One region of the Blautia sp. AM42-2 genome, then DNA from elsewhere that is predicted to be linked to it. Evidence: predicted binding sites of a transcription regulator. Region 1 holds the regulator's gene; each other region holds the start of a gene.
What was found. Region 1 encodes NrdR, which represses ribonucleotide reductase genes. Its sites were predicted from a motif close to CACAANATNTTGTG; they were not measured.
Positions count from the first base shown of each region.

Region 2: a site for NrdR is predicted at 2,489-2,502, ahead of DW915_RS09735 (ribonucleoside triphosphate reductase). Genes of this name have one in related genera too.
Region 3: a site for NrdR is predicted at 4,124-4,137, ahead of nrdD (anaerobic ribonucleoside-triphosphate reductase). Genes of this name have one in related genera too.

Region 1 is NZ_QUIM01000001.1:59,894-70,334, forward strand. It holds gene DW915_RS00370 (LysR family transcriptional regulator) at 1-467, opposite strand, end outside; gene DW915_RS00375 (heavy metal translocating P-type ATPase) at 874-3,414, shown strand; gene DW915_RS00380 (GNAT family N-acetyltransferase) at 3,609-4,775, shown strand; gene DW915_RS00385 (acylphosphatase) at 4,803-5,108, shown strand; gene DW915_RS00390 (YlmC/YmxH family sporulation protein) at 5,109-5,360, opposite strand; gene nrdR (transcriptional regulator NrdR) at 5,503-5,955, shown strand; gene DW915_RS00400 (DUF3786 domain-containing protein) at 5,970-6,605, shown strand; gene DW915_RS00405 (citrate/2-methylcitrate synthase) at 6,736-8,094, shown strand; gene DW915_RS00410 (patatin-like phospholipase family protein) at 8,199-9,086, shown strand; gene DW915_RS00415 (YqeG family HAD IIIA-type phosphatase) at 9,161-9,685, shown strand; gene efp (elongation factor P) at 9,770-10,327, shown strand.
Region 2 is NZ_QUIM01000007.1:109,242-119,682, forward strand. It holds gene DW915_RS09735 (ribonucleoside triphosphate reductase) at 1-2,375, opposite strand, end outside; gene hflX (GTPase HflX) at 2,623-3,858, opposite strand; gene DW915_RS09745 (tetratricopeptide repeat protein) at 3,877-4,911, opposite strand; gene glmM (phosphoglucosamine mutase) at 4,908-6,254, opposite strand; gene DW915_RS09755 (nucleotidyltransferase family protein) at 6,359-7,279, opposite strand; gene prfA (peptide chain release factor 1) at 7,372-8,448, opposite strand; gene prmC (peptide chain release factor N(5)-glutamine methyltransferase) at 8,524-9,381, opposite strand; gene DW915_RS09770 (DUF1385 domain-containing protein) at 9,385-10,368, opposite strand.
Region 3 is NZ_QUIM01000005.1:161,743-172,183, reverse strand. It holds gene DW915_RS15735 (hypothetical protein) at 147-296, opposite strand; gene DW915_RS08240 (MATE family efflux transporter) at 474-1,841, shown strand; gene nrdD (anaerobic ribonucleoside-triphosphate reductase) at 1,967-4,102, opposite strand; gene dapF (diaminopimelate epimerase) at 4,274-5,122, opposite strand; gene DW915_RS08225 (hypothetical protein) at 5,327-6,652, shown strand; gene trxB (thioredoxin-disulfide reductase) at 6,712-7,632, shown strand; gene DW915_RS08215 (ABC transporter ATP-binding protein) at 8,205-9,302, opposite strand; gene DW915_RS08210 (FecCD family ABC transporter permease) at 9,309-10,370, opposite strand; gene DW915_RS08205 (ABC transporter substrate-binding protein) at 10,382-10,441, opposite strand, start outside.

The sequences.
Region 1 (10,441 bases):
GGTTTGCGGATTTCCACCGGGCTTGTGACGACTGCGAAGTCGACCAGACCGTTTTCGAGCGCCTGGATGGCCTGCGGCGTCGAGTGGTTGGAGATGCGCAGGCGGACGTGCGGATAGCGGGTGTGGAAGTGCTCCAGGCGGGAGAGCAGCATCAGACGAAGTGCCGTCTCGCTCGCACCGATTGTGATAAGGCCGCTCTCAAGAGACCGCTCAAGAGCCAGCTCCTCCTCAACCGTGCGGAGCTGTTCGTAGGCAACGGCCACACGCTCATACACCTTTTCGCCCTCCGCTGTCAGTGTGACACCCTGGTGGGAACGGATAAAAAGTTTGCAGCCAAGCTCACTTTCCAGATTGTTCATGCACCGTGTGATGTTGGGCTGGTTGTTTTTCAGAATTTCCGCGGCTTTTGTAAAGCTGTGATATTGTGCTACGAAGTAAAAAATGCGATAATAATCATATGTAATCATAAAAACCTCCGAAGGATGAAAAAAGAAAAATCCGTTACTGTTCACTCAGCAGTGAAACACTTGCTGTTTTGCTGCGTAAGAACATGATTCAGGTGTGAGCAGCCCTCCTTTTGCGAAGCAAAACTTTAAATGAGGGCTGCGAATGTTACAGTTCGCAGGGTACCTGTGAACTGTAACAAAAAATCATCCATGATTGCTTCAATATAAAATACATGCGCCGGGTTGTCAAGGGATTTCTGAGGATGGTCCGGCCGGATTGTGCGGGGGATGGCAGAAGAGAAGTGGAAATTTTTTGAAAAAACACTTGCAAAATACCCGGACAGGGTATATAGTGTAGAAGAAAATAAGATACCCCATTAGGGTATGCGAAAAAGAAAAGCCAGAACTACAGAAAGGAAGACATACGATGGAACAGTACAATGTAACCGGTATGAGCTGCGCCGCCTGCCAGACCCGTGTCGAAAAAGCCGTGTCAAAGGTACCCGGTGTCACATCCTGCGCAGTCAGCCTTCTGACAAATTCCATGGGCGTGGAGGGAACGGCCTCCCCGGCAGAGATTATTGCCGCCGTGGAAAATGCAGGCTACGGTGCATCGAAAAAAGGCGAGAAGGGAAGCACATCACAGTCGGCTTCCACAGCAGAATACGAAGAGATGCTGAAAGACAAGGAAACACCGGTCATGAAACGCCGTCTGGTGAGTTCCGTTTTTCTTTTGATTCCGCTCATGTATTTCTCCATGGGCCATATGATGTGGGGATGGCCGCTGCCGAAATTCTTTGAAGGAAACCACATCGCAATGGGACTGGTACAGCTCCTGCTTACCATTGCGGTCATGGTCATCAACCAGAAATTCTTTATCAGCGGTTTCAAGAGCCTCTGGCATAAAGCACCGAACATGGACACGCTGGTAGCGCTTGGTTCTACCGCATCGTTTGTATACAGCGTCTACGCCCTGTTTGCCATGACGGGAGCGCAGGTACAGGGGGACATGGATGCAGTCATGAGCTATATGCATGAATTTTACTTCGAGTCCGCAGCCATGATTCTGACCCTGATTACCGTCGGAAAAATGCTGGAGTCGATTTCCAAAGGAAAAACGACCGATGCGTTAAAGAGTCTGATGAAGCTGGCTCCGAAGACCGCCGTTCTCTTAAGAGACGGAAAAGAAGTGGAAGTCGGCATTGATCAGGTGAAAAAGGGCGATCATTTCATCGTCCGCCCGGGTGAAAATATTCCGGTGGACGGCGTTGTCCTGGAGGGAACGAGTGCCGTCAACGAATCCGCGCTGACTGGCGAGAGTATTCCGGTGGATAAAGAGACCGGCGACCGCGTATCGGCGGCGACCTTAAACCAGTCCGGTTTCCTGACCTGTGAGGCGACGAGAGTCGGAGAAGACACAACACTCTCCCAGATCATTCAGATGGTCAGCGATGCGGCAGCGACAAAAGCGCCGATCGCCAAAGTGGCTGATAAAGTTTCCGGTATTTTTGTGCCGGCCGTTATCTGTATTGCACTTGCTACGATTGTGATCTGGCTGTTTGCAGGAGAGAGCGTCGGCTTTGCTCTTGCAAGAGGTATTTCCGTTCTCGTTATCAGCTGCCCGTGTGCGCTCGGTCTTGCAACACCGGTTGCGATCATGGTCGGAAACGGAATGGGAGCAAAACACGGAACGATGTTCAAAACCGCAGTTTCTCTCGAGAAGACAGGAAAAACACAGATTGTTGCACTCGATAAGACTGGAACCATCACAAGCGGAGAGCCGCAGGTAACCGATCTTATCCCGGCGGACGGTGTAAGTGAGGAGGAGCTTTTAAAAGGTGCCTTTGCACTGGAGCAGAAAAGTGAGCATCCGCTGGCCCGTGCGATTCTTGCACTTGCAGAGGAAAAAGGCCTGACCCGCGAAGAAGTCAGTGATTTCTCTGCGCTTCCTGGAAACGGCCTTGTGGCAAAACGGAACGGAAAAGAGCTCTGCGGAGGCAACCGTGCACTGATTACGAAAAAAGCGGTTCTCTCGAAACAGATGGAAGAGCAGGCAGCAAAACTTTCCGAAGAAGGAAAGACACCGCTGTTCTTCAGTGAAGGCGGAAAGATGCTCGGTATGATCGCGGTTGCGGATGTCATCAAAGAGGACAGCCCGCGTGCGGTGAAAGAGCTGCAGAATATGGGAATCCGTGTCGTGATGCTGACCGGAGACAATGAGCGCACCGCGCGTGCCATCGGCGCACAGGCAGGTGTGGACGAAGTCATCGCAGGCGTTCTGCCGGATGGAAAAGAAGCGGTCATCAGCCGCCTGAAAGAAAAAGGAAAAGTAGCGATGGTAGGAGACGGCATCAACGATGCGCCGGCTCTGACCAGTGCGGATATCGGTATTGCCATCGGAGCAGGAACCGATATCGCGATCGATGCGGCAGACGTTGTCCTGATGAAGAGCCGCCTCTCCGATGTACCGGCAGCGATCCGCTTAAGCCGTGCGACCCTCAGGAACATTCACGAGAATTTGTTCTGGGCCTTCATTTACAATATCATCGGTATTCCGCTGGCTGCGGGCGTATGGATCCCGCTGTTCGGCTGGAAGCTGAACCCGATGTTCGGTGCGGCGGCGATGAGCCTTTCGAGCTTCTGCGTTGTGACAAACGCCCTGCGTCTGAATCTGTTTCGGATGCACGACGCGTCAAAAGATAAAAGAATCAAAAACGAAATTCCAAAGGAGGATCTGAACATGACAACAGAACAGGGAATGGTAAAAACCATGACAATCGAGGGCATGATGTGCGGCCACTGCGAGGCAAGAGTGAAGAAAACACTTGAGGCAATCGAGGGTGTTGCATCCGCAGAAGTAAGCCATGAAAAAGGAACAGCCGTTGTAACACTGACAGCTCCGGTATCAGACGATGTGCTGAAAACAGCCGTAGAGGCACAGGATTACACCGTAAAAGGAATCCAGTAAAACAGGAAACATTGAGAAAAGGGAAACGCGCTTGGAATGAAAATTTCCGGGCGCGTTTCCTTTTTTTTACCAGATATAGCAAAAATATTGCAATTTGTTCGGAATTTTCGTGACAAAAGGACAAAAATCCGTTAGGATAGAGAAAAAGAAGAGCAAAAACAAAAGGGTTTTTAGGATCAGGAGGTTTTTACATTATGACAGAGTACAGACTTGCAAAGCCGGAAGAGTGGGAGGACTGCATCGAACTTGCAAACTACGTGTTCAGCACGGCACACCGTCCGCACGACTTTGAGCAGTTAATTCCAAGGGTTTATCAGGCAGGACCGGAAATGGCACGGATCCACCGCGTCGCTGTTGCGGAAAACGGCAGACTCCGGGCCGAGATTGCGGTGCTTCCGCAGCAAATGGCAGCAGGGGGTAAGCTGCTCCGCGCAGGATATGTAGGAAGCGTTTCCGTGCATCCAAAGGCAAGGGGCGAAGGCCACATGAAGCGTCTTCTTGGCGACTGGATTACGGATCTGGAAGGAACGTGTGATCTTCTGGTACTGGACGGCCAGAGACAGCGGTATGCCTACTTTGGCTTTACGCCGGGAAGTGAAAAATACACGTTTTACCTGGATGTGGCAAATGTGCGCCATACCTGGAAAAACGGGGAACTTTCCGCTTACACCTTTGCGCCGCTGTTTCCGGAAAACGGCGAAGCGGACGAAGAGGCGGCAGCCTTTGCAAAGAAGCTGAATGAGGAAAAACCGCTTTACGTGGTAAGAGAGGATGTGAAAGCCTGCCTGAAAACGTTCGGCGAGCAGGCAATTGCAATCTGGAAAAACGGTGAGCGGATCGGATATCTGGCACTTTGCGGCGGAAACCAGGTTGTGGAAGCAGAAGTGCTGGAGGAACAGGATTTCGTTCCTGCACTTGCCGCTTATTTAAAAGGAAATGCGCTTGACTCTCTTTTCATTTCCATTCCGGTGTATGAGACCGGAAAAGCAGCAGCGTTATCGGAAGTCTGCGAGAGTTTCACAAAAGAGCGCTGCGGTTCCGCGATGTACCGCATTTTTGAGTTTGCGGACGTTATCGAGGCAATGCTGACCATGAAAGCAGAGACGATGGGCATCAGCGATGGAACGTGGTCTGCTGTACTGGAGGGGCAGCCGGTGACCGTGACGGTAAAAGATGGAACTGTGACCGTGACAGGGGAAGCCCATCCGGGGGCAGATGTACTCAACCGGGAGCAGGCGCAGGAACTGCTTCTTTCACCGCTGGCAAGTAAGGGAAGCAAGGTTCCATCTGAAATCTGGAAGAACATTCCATCCGACTGGTTCCCGCTTCCGCTGTACTGTGCGACGGCAGACGAATTTTAGGCAATGACTGTTGGGAGGCAGAGAAATATGAACGAGACAGAGAAACGAGACAGAAGAGACGAAAAAGAAGAAATCCGGTACCATGTGATTTTCTACGGCCAGGTGCAGGGCGTGGGGTTCCGTTACCGGGCGTATTATGCTGCCTACCAGCTCGGACTGACCGGCTGGGTGAGAAACTGCTGGGATGAGACGGTGGAGATGGAGGTGCAGGGTGATGAGGAGACGATCACGGAGATGATCAAAAGGATCCGCACCTCCAGCTACATCGAAATCACGGATGCAAAATGGACGAAGATTCCGCTGGAATCGGAATTCGGTTTTCATATCCGTTGATCAGGGCTGCCTTTTCTCTTTTTCCGGAATTTCGACGAGAATGATATCGTTGCCGATCTGGCAGATGCGGTCCCATGGGATCACAAAATCCTCGCCGTGGCAGAAAAAGCCGCAGAATTTCACAGGACCCGGAAGAACGAGTCCGGTAAGATGTCCCGTTTTTGGATTGAATTCCACATCAATCGGACAGCCGAGCGTTTTGCAGGTGCAGATATTGATAACTTCTTTCTGGCGGAGATCTACAACGCGCATGCGGTGCTCCTTTTTACAGATTCCTATGGAAAAACATATGCGAAAATGTTGCTGCAGTTGACTTGAATTTCACGGAAAAATGCGTATACTGTAAAAGTAGAAAACTTTCCGAAATACTTATTTAGAAACGAGGACGAAAGATATGAGATGTCCATTTTGTAATCAGGATAATACCCGGGTTGTGGATTCACGCCCGATTGAAGACAGCAATGCGATCCGCCGCCGCCGGATGTGCGATGTCTGCGGCAGACGCTTTACGACATACGAAAAAGTGGAGACGATCCCTTTGATCGTCATCAAAAAAGATATGAACCGCGAGCAGTATGACCGCTCGAAAATCGAGACCGGTATCCTGCGCGCCTGCCACAAACGGCCGGTGTCCGCCGAGAAGATCAACGAGATGGTCAACAAGGTGGAGACGGAGCTTTTCAACGGCGAGGAACGCGAGATTCCAAGCTCTGTGATCGGAGAGAAGGTCATGCATTACTTAAAAGACCTGGATCAGGTGGCGTACGTCCGCTTTGCGTCGATTTACCGTGAGTTCAAGGACGTCAACACGTTCATGGACGAGCTGAAAAAGATGCTCGACAAATAGCGGGAGGCAAAAAAATGGAAGTGTCGAACTATATTAAAATGCGTGATCAGATGCAGGAACGTTTTCTGACATACGATCAGAAGGAGATCGAAGGAAAGTATGGCTTTGCGTTTGATGACGATTATTTCTATGTGCCGTATCTTTTTGAAGAATGGAGAGTGAACCGCCATACCGGCGTTGTGGAGGGATCAAAAGACCATTTTCTTCATGTACATCAGGGCAGTTTCAATGAGACGCTGACGATTTTCGACCTGCTCTGCTGCGGAAAGAAGGAGATTGTGCTCGCCGGCACGTATGCGCGTACCAATTCCTTAAAGGGAACGATCAAAGGCCGCACGATTGCGTCCGGCGTTCACGACAGCCGCGCCGCACGGTATGACGGGCATGTGGAACAGCTGAAAAAAGCATGCGTTTCCCTTGGCGGAAAACCATATTTCCCGGGAGACGCTGCTTTTGTTTTTCATGTCTTTCCGTTTCTGCCGCTCGTCTTCCAGTTCTGGGAGTCCGATGAGGAATTCCCGCCGGTGCTGAAGTTTATGTGGGATGAAAACGTCCTCGATTATCTGCGGTTTGAGACGCTGTATTACGTGATGGGAGATTTCCTGGACGCACTGGATCAAGCCTTCGATGCATGTAAAACAGAAGCCTGATACCTTTTGTGAGACAAAATCTTACGAAAATTTTTCGAATGTTTATAAAAATTTCAGTATACGAATCCCCTGGTTTAATGCTATAATGAGCGAAAGTGAGTAAAAAAAGAGAAGAGAAAGGGGAATGCATATGGCTTTTAGCATGAAAGTAACACCGGAAATAGAGGAACTGACAAACATCTGTCTAGATAACTCCAAAATGGATGTTTCGCTGTATGGGCAATACGATGTAAAACGCGGACTGCGCGATATCAACGGCGTTGGCGTCCTTGCGGGACTGACACAGATTTCAAACGTTGTGTCTTCGGATATCATTGACGGCGTCAAAACGCCGTGTGACGGACGTCTGTACTACCGCGGCATCAACGTGGAAAAACTGACCCAGGGCTTTTTAAGTGAAAACCGTATGGGATTCGAAGAAGTTGCGTATCTGCTCTTATTTGGAAATCTGCCGAATGAAGAGCAGCTCAATCATTTTAAGACAATCTTAAAACAGCAGCAGTCCCTGCCGAAGAACTTTGTGCGTGACGTTGTTATGAAAGCGCCGACCAAGGACATGATGAACACTCTGTCCCGAAGCGTTCTGACCCTGTACGCGTACGACAACCACGCAGATGATACCTCCCTTCCGAATGTGCTTCGCCAGTGCATTAACCTGATTTCTGTTTTCCCGATGCTGTCCGTCTATGGCTATCAGGCGTACAACCATTATATCAAGGGAAAAAGTTTATATATCCACAATCCGTCGAAGAAGCTTTCCACCGCAGAAAACATTCTGCTGATGCTCCGTCCGGATCAGAAATACACCCCGCTGGAGGCGAAGATCCTCGATCTTGCCCTCGTCCTCCACATGGAGCACGGCGGCGGTAACAACTCGACCTTTACAACACATGTTGTTTCTTCTTCCGGAACCGATACGTACTCCGCAATTGCAGCGGCGCTCGGCTCCTTAAAGGGACCGAAGCACGGCGGTGCAAACATCAAGGTTGTGCGGATGTTCGACGATATGAAGTCACACGTCAAAGACTGGACGGATGAGGAAGAAGTATCGAATTACTTAAGAAAGCTGCTGCACAAAGAGGCGTTCGACCAGAAAGGTCTGATTTACGGTATGGGCCATGCGGTTTACTCCATTTCCGACCCGCGTGCGCGCATCTTCAAAACCTTCGTTGAGCAGCTGGCAAAAGAAAAACACAGAGAGAAAGATTACCGGCTGTACGCTATGGTCGAGGAACTGGCTCCGAAGATCATCGGCGAGGAGCGCCATATTTACAAAGGTGTATCCGCAAACGTCGACTTCTACAGCGGCTTCGTTTACAGCATGCTGGATCTTCCGCTGGAGCTCTACACCCCGATGTTCGCCTGCGCGCGTATCGTCGGCTGGAGTGCACACCGGATGGAGGAACTGATCAACACCGACAAGATCATCCGCCCGGCGTACAAGAGTGTCAAAGATGAAGTGGACTATGTTCCGCTGGAAAACAGATAAAACAGGCAGAAGGGCCGGAGCGTGTCGGGATTTTCCGATCTGCTCCGGCATTGCTCTGTGCAGGAAGTAATGTGTCATTGTGAAAAATAGGAGAGTGCAGGAGAATGAATGAGACAAAAAATTACAGCATAACAAAATCCGGAGCAGTCATACTGGAAGGAGGGGCCAATCGCGGCGTCTTTACAGCAGGAGCGCTGGACTTTCTGATGGAGCAGGAGTATTATATCCCTCATGTGATCGGCGTTTCCGCCGGAGCCTGCAATGCGCTGGACTATGTATCGCGCCAGATTGGCAGAACGAGGGACTGTATGATTGTCACGGATGAGAAAAACCGCTACGTCAATAAGAATGTCAAGACAATCGTTGAGAAAAAAGCACTGCTCGACATGGATATGGTGTTCGAACGGTATCCGTATGAGATTTTTCCATTTGATTTTGATACGTATTTTGCATCGCCGCAGACGTGTGAGCTGGTTGTGACAAACTGTGAGACGGGACGCGCGGAATATCTGGATGACCGCGAAAATAAAGAACGTCTGCTTGCAATTGGCCGTGCATCATCGAGCATGCCGATCGCCTGCCCGATGGTGGAGATCGACGGAAACGAGTACGTCGATGGCGGTGTTGCCGATTCGATCCCGATTATCCGTTCCTTAAAGACGGGACACCGAAAAAATGTCATTATTCTGACACGGAATTTCGGTTACCGCAAAAAAGAGGGAACGAGAGGCTGGGAGCTGTATGTGGCGGCATTCCGCAAATACCCGAATCTCGTGCGTGCGCTTGTAAACCGCGCGAAACATTATAACCAGGTGCTCGAATGCATCGAAAAATGGGAAGAAGAAGGATCCGTCTTTGTGATCCGCCCGGAGATACCGGCGGTATCGCGTCTCGAAAAGGACGAGGAGAAGCTGCGGGAATTTTACCAGCACGGCTATGACCAGATGAAAGCAAATTTTGAGGCTCTGCAGGAGTTTCTGAAAGAAGAATAAAGTTACTGTATAAACGAAAAGAGGATTGGAGAAAGAAGATGAGTGGAAAAAACCAGAAGAACCGGGGAACTATACTGATGCGGATGTTTTACCCGGACCGGAGAGAAAAAAGTGCCTATACGATCGATTACGCGGATCTGTACCGGAAAGGATACCGGGGCGTGATTTTTGATATCGATAATACGCTTGTTCCGCACGGTGCGCCGGCAACGAAGGAGGCGGCTGCGTTCTTTGCGTCTCTTCGGGAGACTGGTTTTTCCACCTGTCTGCTTTCCAACAATCAGAAACCGCGTGTGGCTCCGTTTGCCGATGCGGTCGGTTCTATCTATATCGAAAATGCGCACAAGCCTTCGGTGAAAAACTACCAGGAGGCATGCCGGAGAATGGGGATCAAAGAGGAGCAGGCGGTCTTTGTCGGGGATCAGCTTTTCACCGATGTGTACGGTGCAAAACGGACCGGACTTTACAATATTCTGACCGAGCCGATCAATCCGAAAGAGGAAATTCAGATCGTTCTGAAACGGTATCTGGAGCACATTGTACTGTTCTTTTATGAGCGTGATCTGGCCCGCGGCAGGATTACGAAAAAAAACAGTTGAAAAATCGGGAAAAATATTATATTATAAGATAAGCCTATGGTGCGCATTTGGCGCATCGTACTATGTTAAGGAGGAAAAATCAGAATGATTTCAGCAGGAGATTTTAGAAACGGCGTTACCCTCGAGATCGATGGTCAGGTCGTTCAGATTCTTGAATTTCAGCATGTAAAACCTGGTAAAGGAGCTGCATTCGTAAGAACAAAATTAAAAAATGTCATCAACGGTGGTGTGGTAGAGCGTACCTTCCGTCCGACTGAGAAATTCCCGCAGGCTCGTATCGAGCGTGTAGACATGCAGTATCTGTACAGCGATGGTGATTTATTCTACTTCATGAACGTAGAAAACTATGAGCAGATCGCTCTGAACGAAGAGACCATCGGAGATGCTCTGAAATTTGTAAAAGAAAACGAAATGGTTAAGGTATGTTCCTACAACGGAAATGTATTCGCAATCGAACCGCCTCTGTTTGTAGAGCTTGAGATCACCGAGACTGAGCCAGGCTTCAAGGGAGATACCGCACAGGGTGCTTCCAAACCAGCTACCGTTGAGACTGGTGCTACCGTAAGCGTTCCGCTGTTCGTAAACCAGGGAGACAAAATCAAAATTGATACCAGAACAGGTGAATATCTGTCCCGTGTATAAGTAAGACTGTTCCCGCCGTTGTCCGTCACAACTTTCTTTGTGGCGGACACGGTTTTCTAAATAAATAGAATATTCGTCTGAAAAATGGCTGATAAAGGCTGTCGGAAGCAGCCC
Region 2 (10,441 bases), on a different contig from region 1:
GAAGCATTCACAATCTTCTGCGCCTGGCCGTCCTCCACAACGAGAAGAGTCGGTGCCTGCATGATGCCGTACTGTGCGGCAAGATCCGGGTGACGCTCTGCGTCGATCACCTCATACTGCTCCTCGGCGAGCATTTCTTTTGCCATTTTGCAGTTCGGGCAGGTGCTTGTCGTGAACAGGTACATGCCGTCTTCCTCGATTTTATCTGCTGCTGCAGCGGCTTTCGGCTCTTCTTTTCCAGCGGCCTGCTCTGCCAGTTTCTCTGCTGCGCCGTACGATTTCATTTTCTGCTCCGGCGATTTGGAGTGGATGATATCATATACAGTTCTGTTCTTGTACTCCTGGCGTTTTCCGTCGTTCCAGTTCTTGACCGGACGGTAATATCCCGTGATACGGCTGTAAACCTCTGCCTCTTTTCCGCAGATCGGACATGTAAAGTGCTCGCCGGCGAGATAGCCGTCGTTCGCACAAACAGAATACGTCGGGGACAGCGTGTAGTACGGCAGTTTGTAGTTCTCTGCAATCTTCCGCACAAGGGAAGCTGCTGCTTTCCAATCCGGCAGTTTTTCGCCAAGGAACGCATGGAAGACAGTTCCCGAGGTGTACAGCGTCTGCAGATCATCCTGAATATCAAGCGCAGAGAAAATATCCTCGGTATAGTCCACCGGCAGATGGGAGCTGTTGGTGTAGTACGGGGTATCTCCCTCATGGCCTGCGGTCTTGATATCCGGCCATTTTGCACGGTCGTGTTTTGCCAGACGGTATGCGGTCGACTCCGCCGGAGTTGCCTCAAGGTTGTACAGATCGCCGTACTCCTCCTGGTAATCAGAAAGACGCTCTCTCATATGGTTCAGAACTTCTTTCGTAAACTGCTGTGTCTTCGGATCCTCCAGACCCTTTCCGAGCCATGCGGCATTTAAGCCGGCCTCGTTCATACCGATCAGACCGATGGTTGAGAAGTGGTTCTCAAACGTTCCAAGGTACCGTTTCGTATATGGATACAGTCCCTCGTCCAGGAGGCGGGTAATGACCTCACGTTTCGTCTTTAACGAACGTGCAGCAATATCCATCATATGATCGAGACGGCGGTAGAACTCTTTCTCATCTTTGGACTGATATGCGATACGCGGCATATTGATGGTGACAACGCCGACCGATCCGGTGCTCTCGCCGGAACCGAAGAATCCGCCGGTTTTCTTTCGAAGCTCACGCAGATCCAGGCGGAGACGGCAGCACATGGAGCGCACGTCGCTTGGTTTCATATCGCTGTTGATGTAGTTGGAGAAGTACGGGGTACCGTATTTTGCAGTCATTTCGAACAGCAGACGGTTATTCTCCGTATCGGACCAGTCAAAATCGGATGTGATGGAGTAGGTCGGGATCGGGTACTGGAAGCCTCTTCCGTTGGCATCTCCCTCGATCATCGTCTCGATGAACGCTTTGTTGACCATATCCATCTCTTTTTTACAGTCTTTGTACTTGAAGTCCATCTCCTTGCCGCCGACGATCGCCGGAAGCTCCGCGAGGTCATCCGGTACGGTCCAGTCGAGTGTGATGTTGGAGAACGGTGCCTGGCTTCCCCAGCGGCTCGGTGTGTTGACGCCGTAGATAAACGCCTCGATGCACTTCTTCACTTCGCCGTAGCTTAAGTTGTCCACTTTGACGAACGGCGCCAGATACGTATCAAATGAAGAAAATGCCTGCGCACCTGCCCACTCGTTCTGCATAATGCCGAGGAAGTTGACCATCTGGTTGCACAGAACCGAAAGATGTCTTGCCGGAGAAGAAGTAATCTTTCCGTTGATGCCGCCAAGTCCTTCTTTGATGAGCTGTTTTAACGACCATCCTGCACAGTAGCCGGTCAGCATCGACAGGTCGTGGATGTGAATATCCGCGTTGCGGTGTGCCTCGGCGATCTCGTCATCATAAATCTCTGATAACCAGTAGTTGGCTGTGATCGCGCCGGAATTGCTTAAGATCAGACCGCCGACAGAATACGTTACGGTCGAATTCTCTTTGACACGCCAGTCCTCTACTTTTACGTAGCTGTCCACGATCTCTTTGTAGTCTACGATCGTCGATTTCATGTTGCGGATTTTTTCCCTCTGCTTGCGGTACAGAATGTAAGCTTTTGCCACTTCTGCGTAGCCGCACTGGATCAGCACGTTCTCCACGCTGTCCTGAATTGCCTCCACTGAAATTTTTCCGTCTTTGATCTTGGACTGAAAGTCCGCTGTTACGCGCAGTGCCAGCATCTGAAGCATGTCATCGCTGAACTGCATATCTTTTGCGCCGAATGCTTTTCCAATCGCATCGGTAATCTTTTTCATCTGGAACTCTGCAATCGTTCCGTCTCTCTTTTCTACCTGAAACATGGAATCCCTCCTGTTAATTCAACCGTTTCTGCAAGGCCTTTTTAAGGTTCCACTCTTTGCAGTGTCTGAACCATATGATAGCAGAGCATGTTTCTCCCGTCAATAGTAAAAAGTACCATATCTAGTGTGAAATTTTCTAACATCACTAGATATGGTACTTTTACTTGTATTCTGTCCCTTCCATTTTTCGGCGCTGTACGGCGCTTAAAGGGATGTACTGCCGTTTTTAAGCCCGCTTGCCATACCTCTATACCCTCGGATAGATATCCTTCGGTACATAGGCTTTTACGCGGATGCCTTCCGGCAGATATTCTTCTTCGAGCAGAATTCCGTATCCGCGGATCAGTGAAATCGTTCCCGCCTTATCGTACGGATAGAGGCGCTCGATATAGATTTTTCCCTCCATCATCCACGAGGAGAGTAAATTTTTGAGGTCTTCGAGTCCCTGTCCTGTTTTGGCAGAGACCGCAAGGCTCGCGTCTGCCCGGAAATCTTTTACAACCATCGGGGCGAGAAGCTTATCCTGCTTGTTCAGCAGGGTGGCGATCTTTTTGTCCTCAACTTTCAGTTCCCGCAGCGTATCGTACACGACCTGCATCTGCAGCTCCATCTGCGGATTTGACGTATCCACAACGTGGAGAATATAGTCGGCATACCGTGCTTCCTCCAGCGTACTGCGGAATGCATCGATCAGATGATGTGGCAGCTTATTGATAAATCCAACCGTATCGGTCAGCAGGATTTCCTGTCCATCCGGAAGGGTCAGTGACCGCGTCGTCGTATCCAGCGTGGAAAATAGCATTGCATCTGCCAGAATTTCCGATCCTGTCAGTGCATTTAAAAGACTGCTCTTTCCCGCTGACGTATAGCCTACGAGCGCCGCTACCGGGATTTTGGAACGTTTTCTGCCTTCACGAAGGAGCTCTCTGTGCTGGCGTACTTCCTCAAGCTCACGTTTTAACTGCGTAATACGCGTGCGGATCAGGCGCCGGTCGGTTTCCAGCTTTTTCTCTCCCGGTCCTCTCGTACCGATTCCGCCGCCGAGACGGGAAAGCGATGTGCCAAGGCCGGAAAGTCGGGACGCACGGTACTTTAACTGGGCCAGCTCAACCTGGATTTTACCCTCGCTGCTCACGGCGCGCGCCGCAAAGATATCCAGGATCAAAAGCGTACGGTCCATGATCTTGCATTCCAGTGCTTCCTCCAGCCCTTTTAACTGGATCGAGGAGAGCTCATCGTCGCAGATGATGCCCGTCGCATCGCAGGCGCGCACCAGAATTTTCAATTCCTCTAATTTTCCTTTTCCGATGTACGTTCCCGGATGAATGGCCTCCCGCACCTGCACCAGGCGGCCCTCCACCTTCGCACCGGCGGTGCTGGCCAGTTCCGCCAGCTCGTCGAGCGATTCTTCTGCGTTTGCGCCGCCGTTTTCCTGTACGCCGACCAGAATCACGCGCTCCTGTTCTTCTCTTAAATCAAACAATCCAACTTCCTCCGTCTGTTATCGGTTCTGGAGAAACGTATTTTCCCGCTGCGCCGCGGTGTTTTCCGGGTATGCTGCCAGAAAATCCGCCATCAGCGACTTCGCGGTATCAAAATCCGCCCGTTTTTCATAGGATACAATCTGGTTGAACAGCAGATTTTCCCGGTCGGAATCCTCTGCCGTTTTGAGTCCTTCCTCGATATACGAGAGTGCACTGTCCGTGTCGTTTTCCGCAAGTGCGCAGAGCGCCAGCCCGTTGTTTGCTGCCGCCGCAAAGCCATCTGTCGAAAGATACGAAGAAAACAGTGCTTTCGCCTCGTCGTTCTGACCATTGGAAAGGTAAACCTCGCCGAGCATTTCCATCGCCGCGCTGCTGCCGTCCTTCATTGCCTTCGAGAACGCTTTGACCGCCTCGTCCTGCTCCTCCAGATAGTAGTATGCGCAGCCGATGTTATAATAATCCTCGGTCGTTTTCGGCTCAATCTTCACTGCCGCTTCGAGGTAACGGTCTCCGTCCGCCTTCATGCTGCTCTCCTGATACAGCTCGTAAATGTCAAGGCAGAGCTGATAGCTCTCCTTCGTCTCCACTGCCGCATCAAAATCCACCTTCGCCTGCTCGTAATTCTTCTGCAGGAAGTACGCGCGTCCCCTAAGGAACAGCGCATCGGCATCGGCCTTTTCTTCCTGAATATTGGTGCAGATCTCAATGGCTCCATCCAGATCTCCGGCCTGTACGCAGGTTTCCGCCTCGTAATACATGACATCGCGCGAAAACTCCGCGTCTTTGTGCTTCATGCTCGAAAGACTGCTCTTGAAAGCCTCTTTTGCCTTGTCATACTCCTGGCTTTTCAGATAAGCGATGCCGAGCGACCGGTAGCTCTCCGCCAGTCGGTCGCCTGCCTTTACGGCTCCCTCCAGCATCGCAATCGACGTTACGTAGTCCTTCTGTTCGAGCGCCTCGATGCCCTTTTTATAAAGCTTTGAATTTTTATTTTCACAGCCGCCAAGCACCATTGCCGCCGCCAGAAAAAAGATTACCAGTCTTTTTTTCATTCTGTCACAAGTCCTTCTTTATGCATCACAGAAACAACCTGGTCTACGTATTTTGCACACGTTGCGTCGTCCGGTGCTTCCACCATGACACGGATCACCGGCTCGGTGCCGCTCTCTCTTACGAGGATGCGTCCGTCATCGCCCAGGGCCTCTGCTACGTCTTCTACTGCTTTCTGTACTGCCGGGTTGGCCTTTGCAGCTGCTTTGTTTGCCACGCGGACATTCTTTAAGAGCTGCGGGTAAATCACTACCTCGGCTGTCAGGGTGCTGAGCGGGAGTTTCTTATCTATCAGCACTTCCATCACCATCAGGGAGGTCAGGATTCCGTCACCGGTCGTCGCGTGCTTGCTGAAAATGATGTGGCCGGACTGCTCTCCGCCGAGAGAATAGCCGTTTGCCATCATGTTCTCGCACACGTATTTGTCGCCGACTGCCGTCTTCTCATACCGGATACCGGCGCGGTCACACGCTTTGTAAAGACCGAGGTTTGACATGATCGTGGTCACAATCGTATCTCCGTTTAACTGGCCTTTTTCTTTTAAGTATTTACCGCAGACATACATGATCAGGTCTCCGTCTACCACATTTCCCAGCTCATCGACAGCGATGCAGCGGTCTGCGTCTCCGTCGTAGGCAAATCCGACATCGAGGTGTTTCTCTCTTACATATTTCTGAAGCTCTTCGATGTGGGTGGAACCACAGCCGCAGTTGATGTTTGTTCCGTCCGGCTCGTTGTGGATCACATATGTCTTGGCGCCGATGGCATCAAACACGCTCTTGGCTACGGAAGAGGCACTTCCGTTGGAGCAGTCGAGTCCGACTCTCATGTTTTTAAAGGATTTTGTCGGAATCGAGATCAGGTGTCCAATGTAGCGGTTCCTTCCGGCTGCAAAATCCACGGTGCGTCCGATGTCTTCTCTCGTTGCGAACGGGATCTTCGGTGTTCCGTCGTCGATGTAGGCTTCGATCTGCGCTTCGATGTCGGCTTCCAGTTTCTGTCCCAGGCCGTTGATGACTTTGATTCCGTTGTCATAGAACGGGTTGTGGCTGGCGGAGATCATAATTCCGCAGTCAAAGTTTTCGGTACGGACAACATAGGAAACGCTCGGGGTGGTCGTTACGTGCAGCAGATAAGCGTCTGCTCCCGATGCGGTCAGTCCTGCTACCAGCGAATATTCGAACATGTAGCTGGAGCGTCTGGTGTCTTTTCCAATGACGATCTGTGCTTTGTGGTCTTTTCCGAAATACCATCCGAGGAATCTTCCCACTTTATATGCATGCTCAACCGTCAGATCAATGTTTGCTTCTCCGCGAAATCCATCTGTTCCAAAATATTTACCCATGGTATGCTCCTTTCCCCTTTCGGGCAGAAAGCGTGTCTGAAATTTTTTGCAATCATTCAAACACGCTTTTTCTGGTTATTCACTCAAATAACAAAATATCGTAATTAGTCGTACAGCTTCTCGCTGTATACGCCGTCCGCAATCAGTTTGCGGAATGCTTCTGTTACGGAAGCTTTGTCTTCCTGATACGTTACGCCGAACCACTCTGCGTCGGTCGGAAGAACTTTTACTTCTGCTTTTCCTGCGTGCAGCAGCTCGTCGATGTAGATCGGAAGGAGGTACTCGCCTTTTACATCTCCCTCTTTCTGTGCAGAAAGGAATTCAACAAAGCCTTTCTCCAGAAGATCAATGAACTCCGGCTGCAGTCCCCACATGTTCATGGAAACAAGGGAGTTTTTGTCGATCGGATCAACCGTTCCGTCTTCTTTTTCAACGCCTGCGCCCTCTGCGGTCTTTACGATGTTTTTCGTCTCGTTGACACCGGTCAGGTTTCCGTTTTCATCAACGACGCAGACACCTCTTGTAACACCGCCGTTGTCACTTAAGGTGTTTCCAAGCACGAATCCTGCCATGGAGATCGGCATAACTTCATCCACATCATGCTCCTGTACGAGGTAGTCGTGCAGTTTTACGAACGGATCTTTTCCGTAATAGTCATCAGCATTGATAACAGCAAACGGCTCTTTTACAAGACCTTTGCAGGCAAGAACGGCCTGGCCGGTTCCCCACGGTTTGGTACGGCCTTCCGGTTTTGCAAAGCCTGCCGGCAGATCATCGAGCTCCTGGAATGCATATTCCACCTCTGTGATTTTGCTGATGCGGTTGCCGATGACTTCCTTGAAATCTTTCTCCAGATCCTTGCGGATGATGAAGACTACTTTGTTGAAGCCGGCTTCCAGTGCATCGTGGATGGAATAATCCATGATGATCTCCCCGTTTGGTCCTACTGGCTCAAGCTGTTTGATTCCCTTTCCAAATCTGCTGCCGATTCCGGCTGCCATGATCACAAGTGCTGTTTTCTTCATAGCGTTTTCCCTTTCTCTTTTCCCCTTTTTTCTCTTGTTTATTCTATCAGCAATCGATCCTGTAGACCAATCGTGATTCGCAGCGTTTATTATTATGCTTCTTCCTGCATGCTGCTCAGCTTTGCGGCCTGATCGGCTGCAATCAGACTGTCGATGATTTCATCCAGATCGCCGTTCATGATGGCGTCCAGTTTGTATAAGGTCAGTTTGATTCTGTGATCCGTCACACGTCCCTGCGGGAAGTTGTACGTACGGATCTTCTCGGAGCGGTCTCCCGTTCCGACCTGGCTCTTTCGAAGCTCGGCCATCTCATCGTGCTGTTTCTGCTGCTCTAAGTCGTACAGACGGGCACGCAGAATCTTCAGTGCCTTGTCCTTATTCTTTAACTGTGATTTCTCATCCTGGCAGGAAATGACGATGCCGCTCGGGAAGTGGGTCAGACGGACTGCTGAGTCGGTCGTATTGACACACTGGCCGCCATTTCCGGAAGCACGGAATACATCGAATTTGTAATCTTTCGGGTCGATCTGTACTTCGACGTCGTCCACCTCCGGCATGATCGCTACGGTCATGGTTGAGGTATGGATTCTTCCGCCGGACTCGGTTTCCGGCACACGCTGTACGCGGTGCGTGCCGCTCTCGTACTTCATCCGGGAGTACGCGCCTGCTCCGTTGATCAGAAGTGTTGCGTCTTTAAAGCCGCCGATTCCGTTTTCATCGGCGCTGGTCAGCTCTGTTTTCCAGCCGCGGCTCTCTGCGTATTTGATGTACATACGGCAGATTTCTGCGGTAAAGAGTGCCGCCTCGTCTCCGCCGGCACCTGCGCGGAACTCTACGATAACGTTCTTGTCATCGTTCGGGTCTTTCGGCAGAAGCAGGACTTTGAGCTCCTGCTCCAGCTCCTCTACGCGTTTTTTCGCATCGGAGAGCTCTTCTTTCAGCATTTCGCGCATCTCTTCGTCGGATTCCTCCTCAAGAAGCATCAGGCTCTCTTCGATGGTCTGTTTCTGTGTTTTATAGTCCTTATATGCGTCTGCGATCGGCTGGAGTTCTGCCTGCTCCTTCATCAGCTTCTGGAACTTCGCCGCATCGGCAGCGACGTCCGGCTCGCTTAACTGATTCAGTACCTCCTCGAGACGCATGAGGATATCATCAAGTTTATCAAACATAAAATGACTGCTCCTTTTTACTGTTTTCGTCTGTTTATGATGTCATTATGGTGTCAAAATTAAAATTCATTTCTGTCAGGGTTTTTTGTGCCAGATACCGGTCACCACGCGATCCAGGCCTGCCAGATCTTTCAGAACCTGTACATCGGCAAAGCCGTGGGTTTCCATCAGCTCCCGCACTTCATCTCCCTGATCGTATCCAATTTCAAAACAGAGCTTTCCGCCCTCTTTTAAATAGCTTCCTGCCTGCTCTGTAATCTTCCGGTAAAAGACAAGACCGTCCGCACTGCCGTCGAGTGCCATCCGCGGCTCATGGTCGCGCACCTCCGGCATCAGCGTTTCAATCACATCCGTGCGGATATACGGCGGATTGCTTGCGATCACATCGAAGGTTCCCTCGATGTTTTCAAATAAGTTGCTCTTTACGAACGATGCCCGTCCGCCCGCCTGTGCGCCGTTCTTTTCCGCAACCTGTAAGGCTTTCTCGGAGAGATCCGCGCCGATTCCCGTGCAGTCCTCTCTCGTCACAAGAAGCGATATGAGAATGCATCCCGAACCGGTGCAGAGATCGAGAATCCGTGCATCTTTTGGAAGGCCGCGGAGCGCTTCCTCCACAAGAATCTCGGTGTCCTGCCGCGGAATCAGTACATGCTCATTCACAAAAAAAGGGATTCCGTAGAACCACGCCTCTCCGGTCAGCTGCTGCAGCGGAATGTGTTCGCCGCGCTTTCTGACCAGCGCTTCGTACTGCTCCTGCTGTTCTTTTGGCATTTCATCTTCACTGTGTACAAAGTAGGTGCTGTGGCTGATCCCGCAGACATGCTCCAGTAAAAGCCATGCGTCCTGCCGGGCTTCCTCCACCCCCTGCTTTTGTAAGTACAGAATAGCGGATTCCAGTGCAGATTTCAAGTTTTTTCTATCGTGCACACTCATCGGTCACGGCTCCTCATGTTCTTTCTTTTCGGTTTTGGCCGGGTACGTATAACCAAAGTTTTCGTTCAGGTACGCTCTCCAGTCAAACACAGCCTCCACAGCGGCGATCGCAACCTCTGCCATCTCGGCATCCGGCTCGCGCGTCGTCAGGTGCTGCAGCATCAGGCCCGGTTTACTGATCAGGTTGACCAGTTTATTGTCACTTTTTCCCGCCAGGCGGATAATTTCATACGAAACGCCCGCGATCACCGGAATGAGAAGCAGGCGGATCACAATTTTCAGCACCGGGGAATCGACCCGGATGAACATGAAAAAGATGATGCTGATGACGATGACGTACATAAGAAAGCTCGTTCCGCAGCGCTTGTGCTCCCGGGAACTCTTTAAGACGTTTTCCACGTTCAGTTCCAGACCGTGCTCAACGCAGTTGATGCATTTATGCTCGGCGCCGTGGTACATGAACACGCGCTGAATGTCTTCCATACGGGAAATGGCTGCCAGATAGCCGAGGAACAGTGCCACACGCACAAAGGCCTCTGCCACCGCGGTCAGTGTCGTTCCGGCTCCCGCTTTGTGCAGCAGTTCGGACAGGAAGTACGGCACCATCAGAAAGAGAACGACGGCGATGACAACGGAAAATGTGACGGTTCCGTACATCATCAGCTTGTCTGTCTTTTCTTTTTTCGCTTTCTGCTGCTCCTCTTCCTCTTTCGTCGCCGGCTTTTTCTTTTCCTCCTCCTCGTCCTCATAGAACGAAGCGGAGTACATAAGGGAACTCATGCCGACGATCATCGAATCGGCAAAGCTGAAGACACCGCGCAGAATCGGAACTTTTAAGAGCTCCTTGTGCTTCGTCAGCGGCTTGTGCTGCTCTACTTTAACCTCAATCTCCCCGTCCGGCCGGCGTACTGCGACGGAATAGCGGTCCTTGTTCATCATCATGACGCCTTCCATCACGGCCTGGCCGCCAATATTGGATGATTTCATAATTTACGTTTACCTCCTCAAAGGGGATTTTCTGCATCCGTAACGCAAGAACGGGCTGAGATCTTCCAACCTC
Region 3 (10,441 bases), on a different contig from region 1:
GATTCTGCCGAAAAAAGCAACCTTTTTTTCACTGTTTCTTTACTTTTGTTAAAAACAGCGAAAACAGGTCTTATAATTCTATTAAATTTCACAATTTTTTCGTATATTTCCGTTTGTTTCGATGACGGCTCCAATGGCAGCCGAACCTACTTCCGTTTCTTATCTTTCTTTTTCAAAAGCTTCTCCAGCTCCTGCATGGATTTCTGGATTTTATAAAGACAGCCGCTGCCGGCATATTTATTCTGATAGCAGAAATCCTGGAGTTTCTGCTGAAGGAAACCTGATTTTCTGATCAAACTTCTTCTCCGCTTTCCGGCGTACCGGACACGGGCACCGGAAAAGTTCTTTTTCTTCTATATTATACAGGGAATGTCAACATTGACCAGAAAATAGCTTGTTTTAGCCATTGTTTTCCCATTTTCTTTCCGCTATAATACAGCAAAAACTACTATTTATACTTTGGGGGAATTTTTATGAAAACACGAATGAATTTTAAGGATGAATTTTACCAGAAACTAAAACTCCTCGTCCTTCCGATTGCGATCCAGAATTTTATGCTGGCTCTCGTCAGCGCAACGGATGCGATCATGCTGGGCTGGATTGATCAGACTTCGTTGTCTGCTGTTTCACTGGCCGGACAGGTGCAGTTTGTTTTGAGCCTTTTTATCTCAGGCATCGCGGCGGGCGCCGGTATTATGGCAGCGCAGTACTGGGGGAAACAGGATGCCGCTTCGATCGAAAAAGTGATTCCGATCGCACTTCGCACCAACCTGCTGTTCTCCGGCCTGTTTACCATCCTTGCCGGTTTCTGTCCCGAAATGCTGATGCGCATCTTTACAAATGATGCGGCCCTGGTTGCAAGCGGAAGCCAGTATTTACGCGCTGTTGCACTCTCCTACGTACTCTGCGGTATTTCGCAGGTCTATCTGATCCTACTGAAAAACACCGGTCATGCAGCAGTCAGCTCCCGCATCAGTTCCACTGCGGTTGTACTGAACATCATTTTAAATGCCATCCTCATCTACGGTCTTTGCGGTGCTCCGGCACTTGGGATCCGCGGAGCAGCTTATGCAACGGTAGCTGCCCGCGTTGTGGAACTGATCTGGGCTTATCTCGAGACAAAGAAACCGGAGCGTGTACGGATTCTCTGGAACCGCCTCTTCTCTTCCGCAGGGAAAATACTTTCAGAAGACTTCTGGCGCTACACGCTTCCCGTGCTTGCGGCCTCCCTCGTCTGGGGAATTGCCTACGTTCTGTACTCCGTTATCATGGGACATATGGGAAGCGATGCCGTTGCGGCAAACTCCATCACCTCGATTGCCAAGAGCCTTCTCTCCTGCCTGATCCGCGGTGTGAGCGGTGGTGCCGGGGTTCTGATCGGAAATCTGCTCGGCGCGAACGAGCTGGAAAAAGCCCGCGAGTATGGAGGACGTTTAAGCCATCTCTCCATTGCCATCGGCATTGTGACCGGCGGCCTGCTGATGCTCATTTCTCCAGCCATCGTTCATTTTGCCCCACTTTCCGATACCGCAGCCGAGTACCTGCAGTACATGCTTCTCTTCTGCGGTCTGAACCTGATGGCACAATCGGTCAACACCACCGTTCTCGACGGTATCTTTTGTGCCGGAGGCGATGCGAAATTTGATATGCAGGGAAACATCGGCGCTATGTGGTGCTTTTCTGTACCGCTTGGCTTTCTTGCCGCATTCTGGCTGAAGCTTCCGGTTATGGTGGTTTACTGCATTGTAAATCTCGATGAAATTGTAAAGCTTCCTGCCGTTTATCACCATTATAAAAAGTACATCTGGGTTCGCAATATTACCCGCGATGTCGAAGATTAATTCTCACATCATCTGCAGTCCCTGCCGCCGGCAGCTTCCACCGGATGCAATACCCAAAAAGCCTCTGAGGAAAGTCACATTCACACCGGACTTTTCTCAGAGGCTTTTGATTATTTCATGGATGATTACATGGATTTTCTTTCTGCAATTTCTGCCATCTTTGCTTCATTCAGACGTGTGTCGCCATGGACACGGCTGTAGGAAAGATAGCCGTTCATACGGTCGATCTTTGTCAGGTTCTTGGAACCGCAGACCGGGCAGACATCCATGTCGAGTTCCTGGTGGCCGCAGTCATCGCAGTAAGCCAGGGACAGGTTGACGCCCTCGTAGTAGCCGAGCTCCATTGCACGCTCGATCAGGGTCTTGATCGCACCTTTGTTGTAGCCAACCGGGTAGCGCACGTACTGGATTTTTCCGCCGTTGCAGAGCTCCCAGAAACGTCCCTCGAGATCCTGTTTCTGGATCGGGGTGATGTCCTCGGTTACGTGGCAGTGGAAACTGTTGCTCACATACGGGCGGTCCGAAACGTTGCGGACGATGCCGTACTGTTTGCGGAACTGCTCTATCTGCAGGCCGCACAGGGATTCTGCCGGTGTGCCGTAGATCGCATAGAGGATGCCGTCCTCTTTCTTAAACTCGGCAACCTTGTCGTTGATATATTTCAGCGTGTCGAGTGCAAACTGTCCGTCCTCAACAAGAGATTTTCCGTTGTACAGCTCCTGCAGCTCGTTCAGCGCCGTGATACCGAACGATGCGGTCATCGGCTTTAACAGCGGGCGGATCTTGTCGGACGGTTTTAAGTGGCCGCCGTAGAAACCTCCCTCGCAGTAAGCCAGCGGGTTCGTGGATGCACGCATCTCGCCGAGGTAATCGTAGGTCCGTTTGTGCAGATCGCGGATCATCTCGAGGTAGAAGTCAAGCACTTCGTGGAAATCGCGGTTCTCGGAACGGGATTTTGCCAGGATCATCGGAAGATGAAGGGAAACGGCTCCGATGTTGAAACGTCCGACAAAGACCGGTTTGTCGTTCTCATCTGCCGGCTCCATGCCTCCGCGCTCGTACCACGGGCTAAGGAAAGCACGGCATCCCATCGGGCTGATGACTCTCTTGTATTTCTTGTACATCTCGGCGATGTAGCCCTCGCCGCTCATCGACAGCCAGTCCGGATACATCGTCTTGGAAGAACAGTCAAGTCCTGCCTCGAAGACATCTTCTGCGATGCCGCCCTCTCCGTGAATTGCCTTATCATATAAGAAGACGATTTTCGGGAAGAGCACCGGCTTTTTGTGGCCTTTCTTGCCCTGTCCGTTTTTGTGGACCTCGAGAAGGGAGATGGAAATCATCTTCTCGAACATGCTCGTTCCAAGGCCGAGGGTCACGGTAACGAACGGATAATCACCGCGGGAAGAGCCGACCGTGTTCAGTTTATACTCAATTCCCTGCCATCCCTGATCGCACTCTCTTCTTACTTTGTCGATCGCATACTCGATAGCTTTCTCCTGTGCCCCCTCCCAGGATGCGTCGGTATATTTCAGGAACTCTTTTACGTAGTAATCGTAGCTCTTCTGTGCGTACGGAGCAAGGATCTTGTCCACCTCCGGCACGGTAAAGCCGCCGTACTGCTGTGCAGCGGTGCTGAGGACGATATCGCCCATGACATCAAATGCGGTGTCGAGTGTCTTCGGCTCGTTGTACCAGACATTTCCCATCTCGAAGCCGCCTTTTAAAACGTTTCCGACATCGAACAGACAGCAGTTCATGGTATCGAGACGTGCGGACTGGTCGTGGATGTAGATGTAGCCGTCCTTACAGGCCTGCAGCTCGTTGCGGTTCATGAAGAACTTGCGGTACAGCTCTTTGTTCAGCTCGTTGAAAATCAGGCTTCGCTTCGTTGCAACGAGGGCGCTGTCGGTGTTGGCATTGCTCTTGTCGCCGATGTAGCGGATGGACTGGCTCTTCGTGTAGACCTCGTCCATCATATGGATAAAATCAGTTTTGTAATTGCGGTAATCGCGGTAGCTTTTTGCCACAGCCGGGTTTACTTTTTCGAGTGCTCCCTCCACGATATTGTGCATATCGCTGATCGGAATTTCGGTCTTTCCAAGAGAATATACGTGCTCGGTTGCGAACTTACAGATAAAGTCAATCTCCTGCTGTGAGAAGGTATACAGGATTCTCTGTGCGGATTTATTTACGGCACGGACGATCTTCTGCGCGTCGAATTCTTCTTTGGTTCCGTCCTTTTTGATAATATAAACCATTGTGGTGTCCTCCAAATCAAACACTATATCTTGTGTGTCCCCCACCCTTTTCTTGTAGCGGGTACCACATATTGTAGCATGTTTCTTTTGAAAAGAAAAGGCATTTCCTGTAAGTTTTTATTTTCAGAATATTGCATACTGCTCTTTCGTGCAGACAGAAATCTGCATTTTTCAAATTCGTTCTGCAAGCGTTCCTTCAAAAACGGTCTCGGCCGGGCCGGTCAGAAGGACCTTATTTTTCGTCCGGTCCCATGTAACGAAAAGCCTGCCGCCGCGCAGTTCTACGGCAGTTTCTCCCTCCGAAACACAGCCGGAAAGCATCGCCGCGACGGCTGCCGCACACGCTCCCGTTCCGCAGGACAGCGTTTCACCGCTCCCACGTTCCCAGACTCTCATTTTTATTGTGTGTTGATCTAAAATCTGGATAAACTCTGTATTGATACGGTCCGGGAAGCAGGAAAGGTGTTCAAAAGCGGAACCGGTCTTTGCAATGGATATTTTTTCCACATCTTCCACCGGAATCACCGCATGCGGATTTCCCATCGAAAGGCAGGTCATCGTATAATTTTCCCCGCACACGGTAATTTTATGCTCCAGCACATATTCCCCCAGAGAAACAACGGGGATCTGTGCGGCGCGGAATTCCGGCGTTCCCATCTCCACTGTCACCTGACAGATCTCATTCGGATTCTCCCCCGTCTGCAGATGAATCACACGGTTTCCGCTGCCGGTTTCGATAGTCAGCGTCGTTTTTCTCGTCAGCCCATGCTCGTACACGTATTTTCCCACACAGCGGATGCCGTTGCCGCACATCGCGCCCTTCGAGCCGTCGGCGTTGTACATTTCCATCGAAAAATCTGCTGTTTTGGATGCCCCGATCAGAATCAGCCCGTCCGCGCCGATGCCGAAATGGCGGTCACTTACCGCTTTTGCCAGCCGTCCCGGACTCTCCACCCGCTCCTCCATAGCATTTACATAGATATAATCATTTCCGCAGCCCTGCATTTTTGTAAAACGCATACACAGCCTCCTCCCAGACTTCTGCCCTTTCCAGTTCCTTACTAAATATGTATTCCGTACCGCGCTTTTGAAAAACCATTTTTCTCAAATCCGCTTCAGACATTGGAAAACGAAGCGGAATGTGATAGAATAGGGGGAACTGATATCGTTACTTACATGAAGTAACTTTCAAATATTTTAACCATTTATTATGAGGAGGTTTTGATGAAAAAATACCGTTGGGTTTTAACAGCAGTATTTGCCGCTTTCCTCGTGGGAACGAGCGGCTGCGGAAAGAAAACAGAAACGATTCCGATCACAACCATCAGTCAGAGTACCGACGATGACGACCCCGAAGACAATCTGGCGGCCTCCGGCGATTCCGATGAGATTCCGGAATACGATGTGGATCTCTCGAAGAACCTGAACAGTTTTCAGCTTGCCATCTGGGGCGATACATACGAAATTCCGGAATCCTACGCGGATTTTACAGCGCTTGGCTGGGTCTACAGCGGCGACGACGCAAAGGAAATCCAGCCGGAATCCTTCTCAGAGGGCGAAATCTTTGAAAAGGACGGAAACCAGATTACCGTCGATATTGCCAATCCGGACACCACGGCAAAGCCAGTGGCGGAATGCCTGATCGGAGGCATTCACATCGATACCTCGACCGCTGAGGGCCAGAATATCTATGTCGGCCTGCCGAACGGCGTCACCCTGCAGCAGTCGCTGATGGAGGATGTGGAAAGCATCTACGGTGTGCCAAAGGACCGTTATGAGGCCGATACCTCTGTGCAGTTCACGTATGAGTACGGGCTGTACCAGACGATCACGCTCGGCTTCGATAACGAAACGGGAATTCTGTATTCCCTCGATATGCAGAACTTTACGACCACGGCTGATGCAGAAGCGCTCGATGGTGTCAGCGATGCCACAACACCGGAAGTGGAGGCCTACCAGGCACCGGAAGCCGACAGCAGTGAAATCAACGACTGGACCGTCCGCTTTGACGATGTACTCTATCATCTTCCCGTTCCGGTCAGTGAACTTCTGGACCACGACTGGACCGTCAATACGAAAGAGTCCGATACGGCCGTTTTAAACGGAAAATACGGCTACGTCACGCTGGAAAAGGGCGGTCAGAAGCTTTACTGCACCGTACATAATTACGGCGCGGAGGCGACGACAGTGCGCAACTGTTTTGTTACTTCGCTGTACGGCGATCTCGATACGACAAAGATTCCGATTTCAATCACAAACGGCATCACGCTCGGCACCTCCGAGAGCGATTTTCTGGCGAAGGCAGGGGATGCCAAATCAGAAAAAACGGAAAAAGAGGATAGTAACCTGACACTCTACACATTCTATAGTGATGACGAAAAGCTGGACTACACTGAAGTCGGCATCGACAACGATCTGAAGCTGGTACGCAGCATCAAGGTGGTTCACAACCAGCCGGAAGCGCCGGAAGAAGAAGCTGAAAAAACTTCCGCGGAAGATTCATCTTCCGTTTCCGACAGTCAGGAACCGTCCGAAACACCGGCTCCGTAACGATACTTTCAGAAAAATGGCTGCATGGCAGCTTACTACAGACGAAAACGAGGATTTTTATGGAAAACTTATACGACGTTATCATCATCGGCTCCGGCCCGGCGGGTCTTTCTGCCGCGATTTATGCGAAACGCGCAAAGCTCTCCTCTCTTACGATTGAGGCAAACTTTGCAAGCGGCGGCCAGGTGCTGAATACCTATGAAGTAGACAACTATCCCGGCCTTCCGGGCATCAGCGGCATGGATCTCGGAAGCACGCTGCGCGCACACGCTGAAAAAATGGGCGCGGAATTTTCCCGCGAGCGTGTGAAGGAGCTTGTTCTTGACGAAGAGATCAAGATTGTCCGCACGAGAAAAAATGAGTATCATGCCAAAACGGTCATTCTTGCAACCGGTGCGGAGCACCGCGCGTTAAATGTACCTGGTGAAAAGGAGCTCTCCGGCATGGGCGTCTCTTACTGTGCAACGTGTGACGGCGCATTTTTCAAAGACAAAACCGTTGCCGTTATCGGCGGCGGCGATGTCGCCGTGGAGGATGCGATTTTCCTTGCCAGAACGTGCAAAAAGGTTTACGTGATCCACCGCCGCGATGAACTGCGGGCAGCCGGTGTTCTCCAGGATGCACTGCTGGCACTGCCGAATGTGGAAATGGTGTGGGATACGGTTGTGGATTCCATCGAGGGAAACGAGATGGTGTCCGGCGTGAAGGTAACGAACAAAAAGGCAGGAGAAGCCGGTGTGATCACGGTAGACGGCGTGTTTATTGCCGTCGGCATCGTTCCGGTCTCCGCACTGATCGCAGGCACCGTAGAAACCGATGAGGCTGGCTACATCAAAGCCGGCGAGGACGGTGTGACGAGCGTGCCGGGCGTGTTCGCCGCAGGCGATGTCCGCACGAAGCAGCTCCGTCAGATCATCACGGCAGCCGCCGACGGCGCGAACTGTGTGACTTCGGTAGAGAAATATCTGATCAGCCACTGATGGCTTCTTCCGAATAGAATACAGCAAAAGCAGGCATTCTTCGTATTGTACGGAGAACTGCCTGCTTTTTTTGTTTTCCCGTATTTTCTGAAATCTGAAAAACCTTTCATGTCAGTCGTGCAAAACTTTAAAACCTCTTTTTGTCGAAATTGCACAAAGAAACCGGGTTTTTTCCACACGGGCCAATTTTATAAACATCTCGTCCACAAGTTATCCACATAGTTAACCACCGAAAGCATGCCTAAAAACAAGTTATACACCGAGTTATCCACATTATCCACGAAAAACGGTGTGGAAAGCATGTGTTTAAATCTTGCAAAATCAGAACGCGTGTTTTGGTCATAACAGAGAAAACCGTTATTTCGCCAAAAGATTTTACAAAGCACTTGACTTTTTAAGTGTCAATCTCTGTTGGTTTTTGACTTGAATTGTATGAATTTTTCGTACAATTTAATATTACATTTTTCGTGTTCTTTTGCTGTTTTTACAATGGCTGCAAAAAGAAAATCTCCTGTTCGGAAAACAATTGTTTCGTTCCCAGACAGGAGATTTTGATTGGATTTTTCTTTGTTTTACTCTGCCAGCTTTCCAAGCCGCTTTGCTTCTGCCCTCAGCTCTTCGACCCGGCGGTTGCACATGCCCACCGGGACGCCGGTGTCGATGACACGTTCACAGCTCTTCATCAGCTCGCAGGCGCGGGCAAATGCCTCGTCGCTGATCTCCTGGAACGGTGCTTCGGTTACCGTCTCCATCGCCAGAATGCGGGCGAGCTGGTAATCGATATCGTTCGTATACAGGACGCCTGCCGCAAACGGGACATTTTCCTTCTGCAGTTTCCGGAACACCGGGATTCCCGTTCCGCCGCCTGCGAGGACAAAGACGCGCGGTGTTCCCTCCGGCCGTGGCAGCTCGATGCTTCCGAAGCACGGGTCAAACGAACCATTGTCAATCTCGTACAGTTCGCGGATGATATCCTCGCGGAAAATTGTCTCCGGTGCGCCGAAATGGGAAATAGCATCGCCCTTGACGCAGATGATCTTATCTGAAATTTTCTGTGCCAGATCGATCTCATGCAGCGACATGATGACGGTGATGCCCTTCTCCTTTGCCATGCGGCGCAGAATCGCGAGCAGTTCCAGCTTGTGGCGGATATCGAGGAAAGAAGTCGGCTCGTCGAGGATGATGACCTCCGGCTCCTGACAGATCGCACGCGCAAGAAGCACTCTCTGGCGCTGGCCGTCGCTGATAGCGTTGAAATCGCGGCCGCCGAGCTCTTCGGCATGAACAGCGCGCATCGCCTTCTCGACCTTCTCCTCATCCTCGCGGGTCAGCATGCCGAGCCGTCCGGTGTACGGATAGCGGCCCGTTGCCACGATATCGTGGCAGGTCATCAACTCCGGCTTCATGCGCTCCGTCAGCACAACGGCCATCTTCGTGGACAACTCGCGGAACGAAAGCTCATGCAGGTTTTTCCCGTCAAACTCCACATTTCCGCCGACCAGCTTTAACTGGCGGGTGATGCTTTTCAGAATCGTTGATTTACCGGAACCGTTCGGTCCGATCAGCGTAACGATCTCGCCTTTTTCGATGCCAATGCAGATATCTTTGATCAGCGGCTTCTTATCATAGCCGACCGTCAGGTGGTCCAGATGAAAATAATATTCATTCATATTCTCTTACCCCCTTTTCCGGCGCAGCATCATGAAAATGACGACCGGCGCACCAAAGATCGATGTGACCGTACTGATGGACAGCTCCAGCGGTGCAAACGCCATACGCGCAATCAGGTCGCACATCATACAGAAGACGGCTCCGCCGAGGAACGTTCCCGGGATTACGACGAGCGGACGCGATGTGCCGAGGCTCTGTTTGACGAGGAACGGGACGGCAATGCCGACAAACGAAATCGGACCGGCAAATGCGGTGACACATGCGGAGAGAATACTCGAAAGCAGAATCAGCGCGATGCGGAATACTTTGATGTTGACACCCATGCTCTGCGCATACGCCTCACCGAGCTGGTATGCACCGATCGGTTTTGCCATCAGGAACGTGATGACAAAGGTGATGCCGATCACAGCCGCAGAGATCGCTACGTTGCTCCAGCTCATGCCGGAGAAGCTTCCCTGTGACCAGCCGTGGAGGTTGACGATATCGGAATCCTCCGCGAAGGTGACAACAAAATCCGTGACCGCCGAGCAGATGTAACCGATCATAATACCGCCGACGAGAAGTCCTGCCATATTTTTGATCCGTCGGGACATCAGCAGAATGAAGCCGACGGAGAGAAGGGATCCTAAGAATGCTGCAACAATCATCGTGTAAGATGTGATATTGCGCGCCCACTCCAGATAAAAGATCATGGTCAGCGCCACGACCATTTTGGCTCCCGAGGAAATTCCAAGAACAAACGGACCGGCAATCGGGTTTTCAAAGAAAGTCTGTAAAAGGAAGCCCGACAGGGACAGAGCACCGCCCAGGATTGCCGCCATCAGAATACGCGGAAGGCGGATTTTCCAGATAATATTATACTCTTTCCCCTCTCCGGTCCGCCGCAGCAGAATCCGGAAAATTTCCGGAATCGAAATATTTACGTTTCCGGAATTGATATTCAGCACGGTGATGGCAGCGAACGCCAGAATCAGCACCAGAAACACAGCGGCATACCGCGAACGGCGCCGGAAGTTTTCCATATGGAAACTGTTCTCTTTTCCTGTCATATTTTTTTTCTCTGACATACGTTCCTCCATCAGGATAATTTTCTTAAGAATACCATCTGATCCGGATCGCCGCCCGTTACCAGAAGGTT